2 regions of the Mesorhizobium sp. WSM4935 genome follow, and region 2 is predicted to be linked to the other one. Evidence: predicted binding sites of a transcription regulator. Region 2 holds the regulator's gene; the other holds the start of a gene.
What was found. Region 2 encodes LexA, which represses DNA repair genes until DNA is damaged. Its sites were predicted from a motif close to TGTTCNNNNTGTGTTCNG; they were not measured.
Positions count from the first base shown of each region.

Region 1: the regulator LexA is predicted to act here: its motif matches at 3,321-3,338, upstream of P9273_RS29540 (nucleoid-associated protein).

Region 1 is NZ_JARTVR010000021.1:19,008-24,429, forward strand. Features, by position in the region: gene P9273_RS29525 (hypothetical protein) at 1-583, opposite strand, end outside; gene P9273_RS29530 (helix-turn-helix domain-containing protein) at 703-954, shown strand; gene P9273_RS29535 (hypothetical protein) at 1,041-2,741, shown strand; gene P9273_RS29540 (nucleoid-associated protein) at 3,436-4,482, shown strand; gene P9273_RS29545 (GTP pyrophosphokinase) at 4,479-5,422, shown strand, end outside.
Region 2 is NZ_JARTVR010000003.1:386,488-391,909, forward strand. Features, by position in the region: gene P9273_RS09890 (molybdopterin molybdotransferase MoeA) at 1-1,123, shown strand, start outside; gene lexA (transcriptional repressor LexA) at 1,240-1,980, shown strand; gene P9273_RS09900 (ComEC/Rec2 family competence protein) at 1,974-4,433, opposite strand; gene gltX (glutamate--tRNA ligase) at 4,535-5,422, shown strand, end outside.

The DNA.
Region 1 (5,422 bases), on a different contig from region 2:
GCGGCCAAGGGAACTCGTCACTGTCTTCTGAGGGTTGCCCTGCCATGAGCACAGCATCAAGCTTTGCGGCCACACCGGCAAGGGAACTAGCGTGGGTTCTGGAGAGTACCTCGAGCAGCTCCTCCGCTCGGTCGGCAGCCTGGTGTTCGGCCACCAAAGCAGCTGAGTAGCCGATCTCCCTGTCGGCGGCATCCCAGCGCGCCTGGCGAGCCGCCAAATGGGCTTCTGCCGCCGCGCGCCCCTCGGCAGCGTCGGCATCTGAGCCCAGTACCTCGCGGAGTGCTCCGATGGAATGAAGCGTCACCTCCTCGCCGTCCGCCAACTGGACGGTCACACACGGGAAGCCGACGGTCTCAACGAGCGTGCGCTCCAGGTACGCACTCTGATCGCAGAGGCGCTCGCTGGCATCGCGAGCATTGCGCCACTCTCGCCAAATCGCCAGGGTGGGATCGGAGGGGACAGCCCCTGCTGCCTCACCAGCAAGTGCGTTCCTCTCCCATCCGGCGATTGCAATCGCCGTTGCACCAAGTACCCTCCTGCGGGTGACGAAAGACAAAGGCGTGGTATTGTCGGAATCAGCCATGATCCGAGCTCCGCAACAGCTTGGTGTGGTCAGGCCGCACTGGTGTAGCAAGCACCTGTGCGGCCGCTTCGTCCCCATCACTTATGTCACTTTTTGTGACTTTTAACAAGATGAATGTCATGAAAAAGGACATATTGCCCCAACAACTGCGTGCCGCTCGGGCCTTGATTGATTGGACGAGAGAGGATCTGGCGAACGCATCGGGCCTGACCGTTCGTACACTCGCCAGAATTGAGGGCTCTCAAACGATCCCTAGGCCAGCAACACTTGAAGCGCTAACGGCGGCGTTGGAAGCAGCAGGGATCGAATTCATCCAACAGAATGGAGGAGGACCAGGCGTGCGACTTGCCCGTCGACTCGACGGCAAATGACGCCCCGCGGACATACCCATTCGGATGCGAACGTCGCCTTTTGGGTGACGACACCGTTATCGAAAGACTGCGCGGCCTAAATTTCCATGACCTCTTACGCGCACAAGACGATTGCAGAAACGATCCTGGCCGCCGATCGCGTGCCCGATGATGCGGGCGCGTTCGACAAATGGATTCGCGCCGGGCGACATCTGGACGACCTGCAGGCAAACGCCAGAAGCGACGAACTCATCATCTACGCATCAGGGCCCTATAGCTTCGTCTACAGCATAGCGGTTCCAGCCGACGCCCTCGCGGCCGACGGACCCGAGGCTTTGCTTCACTGGGACGCCAATCCGTACACAAGCATTGCGAGCTACGCGTCGGGTGGCGGGCGCGATACGATGTGGATCGAGCGCGAAAATCACCGGGGATCGCCGGCCTTGGATGCCGGCATCGATCTCATTTTTGGGCGCACCTTCGAAGGCTGGTCCGGCCCGGGGCGGACCTACTTCGAAGCCAATCAGGAATACACGCATCTTTCCGGTATTCACTGGCGTTCCGAGCGCAGCGCGTATTGTCGGTTCGATCGCAATGGCGATCTTGCCGATATTGTTTCTATCACGGTGGAGCATAAGAAGCGCAATGACTTAAGCTTGGTAACGTTCAGTTGGTCGGATCTTGAGGAATATCTGGCAATCGCTGGGTATGTGCTCGTGCGCATGTTCGATTTCACGCTGCTCCGTTACGGCGGGTTTAGCGGCTGGAGTGACGGTCCTGAGGAGGTTGTGCGCGTCTCAGACGATTTCCTGTACCGACAGAAGGCCCAAGCCGGCGCTGCTTATACGCGCGGCGTTCAGATTATCCGGCCGCGCGATGCCCGCACCGTCAGCGAGAATGTGTCCGGCCGGTGGTTCGGAAGCTCCGAGCGCGATTATGTTAGCTTCATCGCGCAGGACTGGCGAAATAACAAGATCGCGGAGATTTCAACGGACCCCGCCGCCACGACCAACTATTTTGAAGCGGGCGGAAATGATATGCCCTACGAGTTGTCCCCGGCGTTCTTCCGGCCGGAGGTCTTGTCGAAGTACAAGACCGACCGCGAAAAATATACGGTTCACGAGCGGGACATCGATTGCCGCACATCGTGGACGCTACGCGGCTACGACGTCAACGACGCCGGGCAAGTGTTCGCCTACATCTGTTATCTGCGCAACCTGCCCTTCAACGAGCAACTCCATTGGAAATCCTTCAATGAGCCGCCGAAAGCGAGCATTTCCGAACGCGCCTACATCAACGACTTCAAGGGCGAGTACGTCACGTTCCGGCATCCGCGCGCGGAAACGCTTTCCATCCTTGCGCGCTGGCGAGAAAGTGAGGTTGGATGGTGGACGCTGCGTGACGAGGATCTCCTAGATCGCGCCAATCCTCCGATCTCGTCCAGCAAGGACGAGTGGGCTGAGGCTATCATGGATCTATCGAAGCTCGTCGTCGAAGGCTTCGATACGAAGTCCCTCCGATCTGCGTTGGATAAGGTATCGGAACCCTACACGCGCGAAGAGAAGAGCATCGCCCTGCTGGAAAAGCTCGTCGCTCTGAAAAGTCCCGATGGAGGTTCCGTGCTTCTCGAAGGGCTTCGCGCAGTTCAGTACATCCGTTCGAAGGTGAAGGGGCATTCCGGCAGTTCTGAGGGGAAAGCCATCGTCCAAGATGTGCTTACCCAGCATGGAACCTATGCGGAGCATTTCAAGCAGCTTTGCGCGCTCATCGTCTACGATCTTCGGCGCATCGAATCTGCCTTGAGCTAATAAACCAACCGCCTGCTTCTTTGACTTTCAGTCCGCTTAGCCGCCGAAACGACGATCTGGTTGGGCTCCCTCTTTCTCTGGATGCACTGTCGACCTGTTCGGTCAATAGCTTCACGAGATAGGATAACAACGTCTCCTTGCCATTGCTTCACGTTCATGCCCGGCGCGAACGTTCGGTTGTTGAGAAGTCCGCCGCAAAATCCCGGGGTTAGTCATCCGGGGAAAGGAAAGCACCCCGGTCTGGCACGTCTGCCCCGGTCGACCTCAGTGCATCCTTCTACCCGCATGGATGTCCCCTGCCTGCTAGTAGTCACCGGGAGCTAACGCAATCGGTCCACCGTGGTCAGCTTCCTTGTGGGCATGCCAAGATCCAGAACACGGTGCGGCATCTCGGTGTCTATATTGGGGACGCTGCTCCTTGGGTCATCCGCAGCGTGTGTATGACCGTTCCGCGCTACGGTCTTATTGTGCCGCGGATCGATCGAGTGCGGGTCCGACCGGTGTCGACGCCGCAGTTCAGCGCCATCAGGGCGGACCTCCCTACGATTCCCCCGTCAGAATTTCACGACGGAGGCGTTGTGTTCGCGCTTTGTTCTGATATCCTTCTTTAACCCGCTCAGAATAACATTCTTCGATATTTTCGAAGGGGGATCGAGTTTTGCTTGTAGAGAATCTTTCTATTGGCCGAGTCGTTATGCATGAGGTATTCCAGAGGAAAGACGGGCCCAATGTAGTGCCGCCATCGTACGGCAAGGAGCTCGAAGTACTGGATGCCAAGGCGATCAGTCATTTTGGGATGCGTATCACTGACGCGCTCTCCGCGCAGTCCAAAAGCATAGAGATGCAGATAGTGAAGACCAATGACGCGAGCGTGGTTGGAACTGCTCGACGTCTTGTGCTCGCACCCGACTCCGATTTTCCAAACATCTCCAATCACATGGCCGATGCCCTCGCTGACGCACAGAAATCACGAGGGATTCCCGGCGGGATGCTTCTGGTCTTCGATGGAAAAGTCGGAGGTGACGGAAAGCCTTTCTTAGGCGTGATTAAAGCGGAGATGCAGTCCGGCTTTCAACGCCGGCTCGCTGCTGCAAAAATTGTAACCGAATTTCTCGAGAACATCTTTCTTACGCCAGCCACCAGGCTTTACAAGCTTGCTCTGTTCATCTCTGAAGATGTCGCCGTCACGGCGAGCACAAGTTGGCGATGCTTCGTATTTGACAGCAACATCACCGCCGCCCGCCGAGAGAACGCGGCCGTATATTTCTACGATGGTTTTCTCGGCTGCGCCTTTCCTGAAAGCGGGAAATACGAAACCGCGAAGTTCTTCGACCTCACGAAGGAATTCGTTCGCACATCAGTAAGCGACCGAGATCTCCGAAGGGACCTGGGCGACGCGCTGTTCGCGTTTGTTAAGGTAGATCAGGCCCCCACCTTCACCTCGCAACAGTTCGGCGACACGTATCTGCCACCCGAATTGCGCGACCCATTCAACAGGTTCCTCGAGGCCAAGAAATTCCCGACCGATAGAGCCGTGGTTCGGGACATTAGCGAGATGGGGGGTAGGCTGCGGCGCCGGAAGTACAAGTTTGGTCCAGACATCGAATTCTCGGCGTCCCCGGACGCGATACGCAATGGTACCGTGACAATCGAGGATGTCCCGCCAGGCGATGTTTCCGATAGCGAGGCTGCAAGTTGGACCAGGATCACGGTCCGCAGGCCAGTCACCGAACAACTATGACGACCGAGCTCGAGATCCTGCGGCGCTGGGAGGCGGAGCAGCAGTACTACGATGCCTGGGGCAGGTTCATCGTCCACGCGGTCATCGACGGGCTCTCGACCCAGGTGGAGGCGCCGGATCTGTTCTTGCGCCTTCCGGTTAAGCACAGGCTGAAGGAGAACAAGTCGCTTATCCAGAAGGCACTCTATCGCGGCAAGGGCTATGCAAGCCCGTATGATGATATCGAGGACAAGGTGGGAATCCGGTTCGTCGTGCTCACCTCAGACGAAATACCCATAGTCGAGAAGACGATCACCGAATTCGGTGACAAATACTGGTTCTGGGAAAAGGCCCGGGACTTCGCCGAGGAGCGAGCCCGCAAGCCTTGGGAGTTCGGCTATCAGTCGGTCCACTACGTGGTTCGGGCAAAAGCGGGGATCGTCTTCGAGGGCGTTCCTATGCCGCTGGACATTCCGTGCGAGATCCAGGTCCGCACGCTGCTGCAGCATGCTTTCAGCGAAGTCACCCACGACACAATCTACAAGCCGAGCGTTAAATCGACGCCTGAGATGATGCGGGCTGCGGCAAAGGCGATGGCGTTGATCGAAGCGACTGACGACTACTTCCGTCAAGTCGGAAACCTCATCGACGCATCGGTCAAGAGCGTCAAAGCGCTGATCGACGCCTTGTCCGTGTACTACCGAGACAAGATCGGCGTAGAAGCGACTGTTACCACTCTCGACGGCGAGCTGATCGAGGCGTACCTGCCACTGGCCGGCGAGAACTCAATCGAAGACATCCTCCTTTGGCTGAACACTAAGGATTTCATCATGGAGCGCATCAAGGGTCGACTAGAAGACCAGACCCTATTCGCGTTGCCCTCAATCTTGTTGCTCTACTTCGTGGTGGGTAATTTCCCGAGCATAGCCACCTCGCCCGGTTTACTGACCGATGAGGAACT
Region 2 (5,422 bases):
GGACGCGGCCGGGCGGGTTCTCGCCGAACCGGTTGTGGCGCTGCGCACCCAGCCGCCCTTCAACGCCTCGGCGATGGACGGCTACGCCGTACGCTCCGCCGACGTTGCTTCGGTGCCGGCGCAACTGGAGGTCATAGGCATGGCGCCCGCCGGGCGCGGCTTTTCCGGGACTGTCGGCGAAGGCCAGGCGGTGCGCATCTTCACCGGCGCGCCGCTGCCCGAGGGTGCCGACACCATCGTTATCCAGGAAAACGTCCGCGATCTCGGCAACCGCCAGATCGAGGTGACGGAGCCGACGGCCGAAGCACGCAATGTGCGCCGCCGCGGGCTCGACTTCGTCCAGGGCGACGTGGTGCTCGAAAAGGGCCGCGTGCTCGACGCGGCGGCCCTTTCGCTTGCAGCCTCGGCCAACCATCCCGCCTTGAATGTCGTGCGCCGGCCGCTGGTCGCGATCATCGCCACCGGCGATGAACTGTTGCCGCCGGGCAGCGCGCTCGGCCCTGATCAGATCATTTCGTCCAACGCCTATGGCGTCGCCGCCGCCGCCCAGTCGGTCGGCGCGCGTGCGCTCGATCTCGGCATCGCCGCCGATCGCAAGGAAGCGATCGCGGCGCTGGTCCGGAAAGCAGTCGAGGCGAACGCCGATGTCATCGTCACGCTCGGCGGCGCCTCGGTCGGCGACCACGACCTGATCCATGACGTGCTGACCAGTGAAGGCATGCGGCTCGACTTCTGGAAGATCGCCATGCGCCCCGGCAAGCCGCTGATGTTCGGCCGCCTTGGCAATGTCCGCTGCATCGGCCTGCCCGGCAACCCGGTGGCCAGCATCGTCTGCTCGCAGCTCTTCCTGAAGCCGCTGCTTGCCAGGCTCGGTGGCCGCGACCACAGGCAGAACCTGCGAACGGCCCGGCTGGGCGCAGCGATGCAGGCCAACGACCTCAGGCAGGACTATGTGCGCGCCGTCATACGCGAGGACGCCGGCACGCTCGTCGCGACCCCGTTCGGCATCCAGGACTCCTCGATGCTCAGAACGCTCGCCGACGCCAACGGCCTGATCGTGCGCGAGCCCTTCGCGCCGGCAGCCGAGACCGGCGCCGAATGCAGCGTTCTGATGTTACGCTGAACAAATCGTCAACGAATTCACTAAACTTTAAACGGTTGCGGAACACAACTGGAACAGATAGTGTTTGTTCTGGGTTTGTTTTTCTGATTCTGGTTTCAGAACCCGTGGGGGCCGCCATGCTGACGCGCAAACAACATGAACTTCTGATGTTCATCCACGAAAGGCTGAAGGAAAGCGGGATTCCGCCGTCTTTCGACGAGATGAAGGAAGCGCTCGACCTCGCCTCCAAGTCCGGCATCCACCGGCTGATCACGGCGTTGGAGGAACGCGGTTTCATTCGCCGGCTGCCGAACCGGGCGCGCGCGCTGGAAGTGCTGCGCCTGCCCGACTCGATCGCACCCGGCCTCAATGCGGCGAAGAAGTTTTCGCCAAGCGTCATCCAGGGCAGCTTGGGTCAGAACAATCTCAGCCGTCAGGTCAAGCCGGCTGCGCCATCGCGCGCCCCGACGCCAAGCAACGACGACGATGCCGGCTCGGCCGTATCCATTCCGGTGATGGGTCGCATCGCCGCCGGTGTGCCGATCGACGCCATCCAGCACCAGACGCATTCGATCACGGTGCCGCCGGACATGATCGCCGGCGGCGAGCATTATGCGCTGGAGGTCAAAGGCGACTCGATGATCGAGGCCGGCATCTTCGACGGCGACACCGTGATCATCCGCAACGCCAACACGGCAAGCCCGGGCGAGATCGTGGTGGCGCTGGTCGATGATGAGGAAGCGACGCTCAAGCGCTTCCGCCGCAAGGGTGCCTCGATCGCGCTGGAAGCTGCCAACCCGGCCTACGAGACCCGCATCTTCGGACCGGATCGGGTGAAGGTGCAGGGCAAGCTCGTCGGGTTGATCCGCCGCTACTGATCCGGTTGCGAAGGTTTCGCATCCGTCCGCTCAGGCTTTTGATAAGGCGGCAGTCCTCTCGCCTCGCGGGTATACTTGCGCTGTTCGTGCCAAGGCCGGTACGGCTGCTCGACAGCATATTGGATGGCCGGTCGCGCGGTTGCCGATTGGGGATCGAAGAAGACGGCGGCGCTGCCGTCGCGCGCCAACTGCCGCTTGGTGACGACGAGCACGCGCGGATCGCGGCAGGGGTTGTAGGCGGTGGCGTCGTTGATGACGACGAGGTCGGCAAAGCCGCAGGCCGGCCGGGCGCTGTCGCGGGTTTCGGCGAGTGCGACGATGGCGCCGGACGGATGCCGGCCGATGCAAAGATCACCCGTGCAGTAGAAGGGCGAGCCGGGCGGCAGATCGACGGGATCGACGATGTTCAGCGCATCTTTGGCGAACGTCTCCGGCGGCACGATTTCCTCGGCTTTCAGCGCCCGTTTCCAATTGTCGGTGGTGAACTCGTTGGCGCGTGCACGATTGACGGCAAGCTCGCCACCGCCGATCGGCATCGCCACCAGATGCGCGTCCTCCGAAATGAGCACGTCCGGCGTGCGGACATGCGGAATGGCCAGCAGCGCGGCAAGCGCGAAGGGAACGGCGGCAAGCCTCAGCCAGGTGGTGGCCATTGTCGCAATGACCAGCGCGATCGTCGCCAGCAGCACCGACTGGATCGAGATCAGCCCGACGGCGTCGACCGGTGAGCGTTCGGAGATCCATGCCGAAATGGCGATCATCGCCGTCAGTCCCTTGCCCATCACAAAGAGGAACGGGCCGTCGAAACCGAAGGGCATGGCCAGCGCGCTCAACACGGCAAACGGCATGACGATCAGTGACACGATCGGCATGACCGCCAGATTGGCGAGCAGACTGAGCGGCGACACGCGCTGGAAATGCCAGATCGCAAACAGCAATGTCGCGCTGCCCGCGATGAGCGACGTCACGGCGGCGCCGCCTACGCCAACCGCCAGTTTTCGCGACAGGAACCCGAGGAACGAACGCTTTGCCGGCGGCGCGATCGTTTTGCCGGCGCGATAGTCGGCAAAGCCGGCATAAGCGCCGACCAGGGCGGCGGTGGCGGCGAAGGACATCTGGAAGCTCGGGCCGACCACTTCGTGCGGCGAGACAAGGATCACGGCGATAGCCGAGATCGCCAGGTTGCGCATGGTGAGCGCCGCACGGTCGAAGAGCACGGCGGCAAGCATCACGGCGAGCATGATGAAGCTTCGCTCGGCCGCCACCACGATGCCCGAGATGACGAGGTAAGCGGCGATCGAGATGAGCGCGATTCCGGCGGCATATTTCTTCACCGGCCGGCGCGAAGAGAAATCCGGAAGCAGCGCGAAGGCGCCGCGCAAAAGGACCATGATCGTGCCGGCGACTAGCGCCATGTGCAGACCGGAGATCGAGATGATGTGGTAGATGCCGGTGCGCCGCATCGACTCGTTGATCGCTTCCGGAATGCCGGCGCGCACGCCGACGATCAGCGCCGCCGCGATCTCGCCCTCGGACCCGCCTATGCTGCTCCTGATGTGATCGGCGATCCCTTCGCGCGCGTTTTCGACTGCCGAGGCGACGCGCGCGCCGAAAGGCGCCTCCACCGGCGCAACCAGCTTCGGGTCGCCCAGGAAAAAGCCGCTGCCGCCGATGCCGGCAAAATAGCTGTCGAAGGAAAAGTCGTAGCTGTCCGGCCGAACTGGGCCCGTCGGCGGCAGGAGCTTGGCATAGCCGGTCAGCATCGATCCGGCCGTCATACCGGGCGGGATCCTGCGCGCCGACAGCCTGACGCGGTCCGGCGCGTAACGCAGCTTCGGATGCTCCGTCGAAATAAGGTCGATGGTCAGCCGGACACGGCCATTGGCCATCGCCTCCGCGGTGACGAGCCGGCCCGTCAGCCTTGTCTGGATTTCCGACCCCAGCATCGGGGTCGCCATTCGCCAGGTCTCCACCTTGGCCGCGAGAAAGCCCAAGGCGCAGAAAAGCGTTGCCATGAACAGAAGATGCGTTCTCTGCCAGGAGCGCGAGACCGCCGCGCAGACGGCCATCAGCGCCACCGCCGCAAGCGGCCTGTAGAGATCCGGCTCGGTGCTCAGCGAAAAGTAGTAGATGACACCGGCGGCCAGAAACACCGGCACCAGCAGAAAGCCGACGCCACGATCGAGCTCGGTGGTGGCAGCGACCGCAACGCTTCGGCGCAGCGCAGCAAGCGAAACGCGGCCAAGCTGTTTGCGGATCCTGCTGACGACGGCTGTTGGCGAGGCCGGCTGTAGCGCACCGCCACCGGGCGGCGGTAACTCGGCGGGTGGATGGAGTTCCGGAAGCGAAAGCGGCGCTTCTTCAGTGGACGCGGCATGAGCAAACATCAGGCGCTCGCTGACGCCTGCTGTCGTTTCGCCACCCTCCTCCGCGCCCCGGCCACGTCCAGCCATCGGGTCTGCCCCTTGCGCCCCAGACCGCCTATGCTACATGAACGCCGGTCGCGTGGAAGCCCGCGCGAAATATGCCGTTTCAGTGCTTCTCCGAGAGTTCCATGTCCGACAAGGTCGTCACACGTTTTGCCCCCTCGCCCACAGGCTACCTGCATATTGGCGGGGCGCGCACAGCGCTGTTCAACTGGCTTTATGCCAAGCACACCGGCGGTACGATGCTTTTGCGTATCGAGGACACCGATCGCGAGCGCTCCACCGAAGCCGCCACGGCCGCCATTCTCGACGGTCTGACCTGGCTTGGCCTTTCCTGGGATGGTGAGGCCGTCTCGCAGTTCGAACGCGCGCCGCGCCATCGCGAGGTGGCCGAGGAGCTCGTGCGCATGGGCAAGGCCTATTACAGCTACGAGACGCCTGCGGAACTGGAGGCGATGCGCGAGGCAGCTAGAGCCAAGGGCTTGCCGCCGCGTTACAACGGCCAGTGGCGCGACCGCGATCCGTCCGAGGCTCCGGCCGGCGTCAAGGGCGCCATCCGCATCAAGGCGCCGACCGAAGGCGAAACGGTCGTGCAGGACCGCGTGCAGGGCGAGGTGCGGTTTCCCAACAAGGATCTCGACGACTTCATCATCCTGCGTTCGGACGGCAACCCGACCTATATGCATGCCGTCGTCGTGGACGATCATGACATGGGCGTGACCCATATCATCCGCGGCGATGACCACCTGACCAACGCCGCGCGCCAGACGGTGATCTACAACGCCATGGGCTGGGCGGTGCCATCGATGTCGCACATCCCGCTGATCCACGGCGCCGACGGCGCCAAGCTGTCGAAGCGGCACGGCGCGCTCGGCGTCGAGGCCTATCGCGCCATGGGCTATCTGCCGGAAGCCCTGCTCAACTATCTGGCGCGGCTCGGCTGGAGCCATGGCGACGACGAGGTGATGTCGATCAAGGATATGATCGCCTGGTTCGATATCGGCGACGTCAACAAG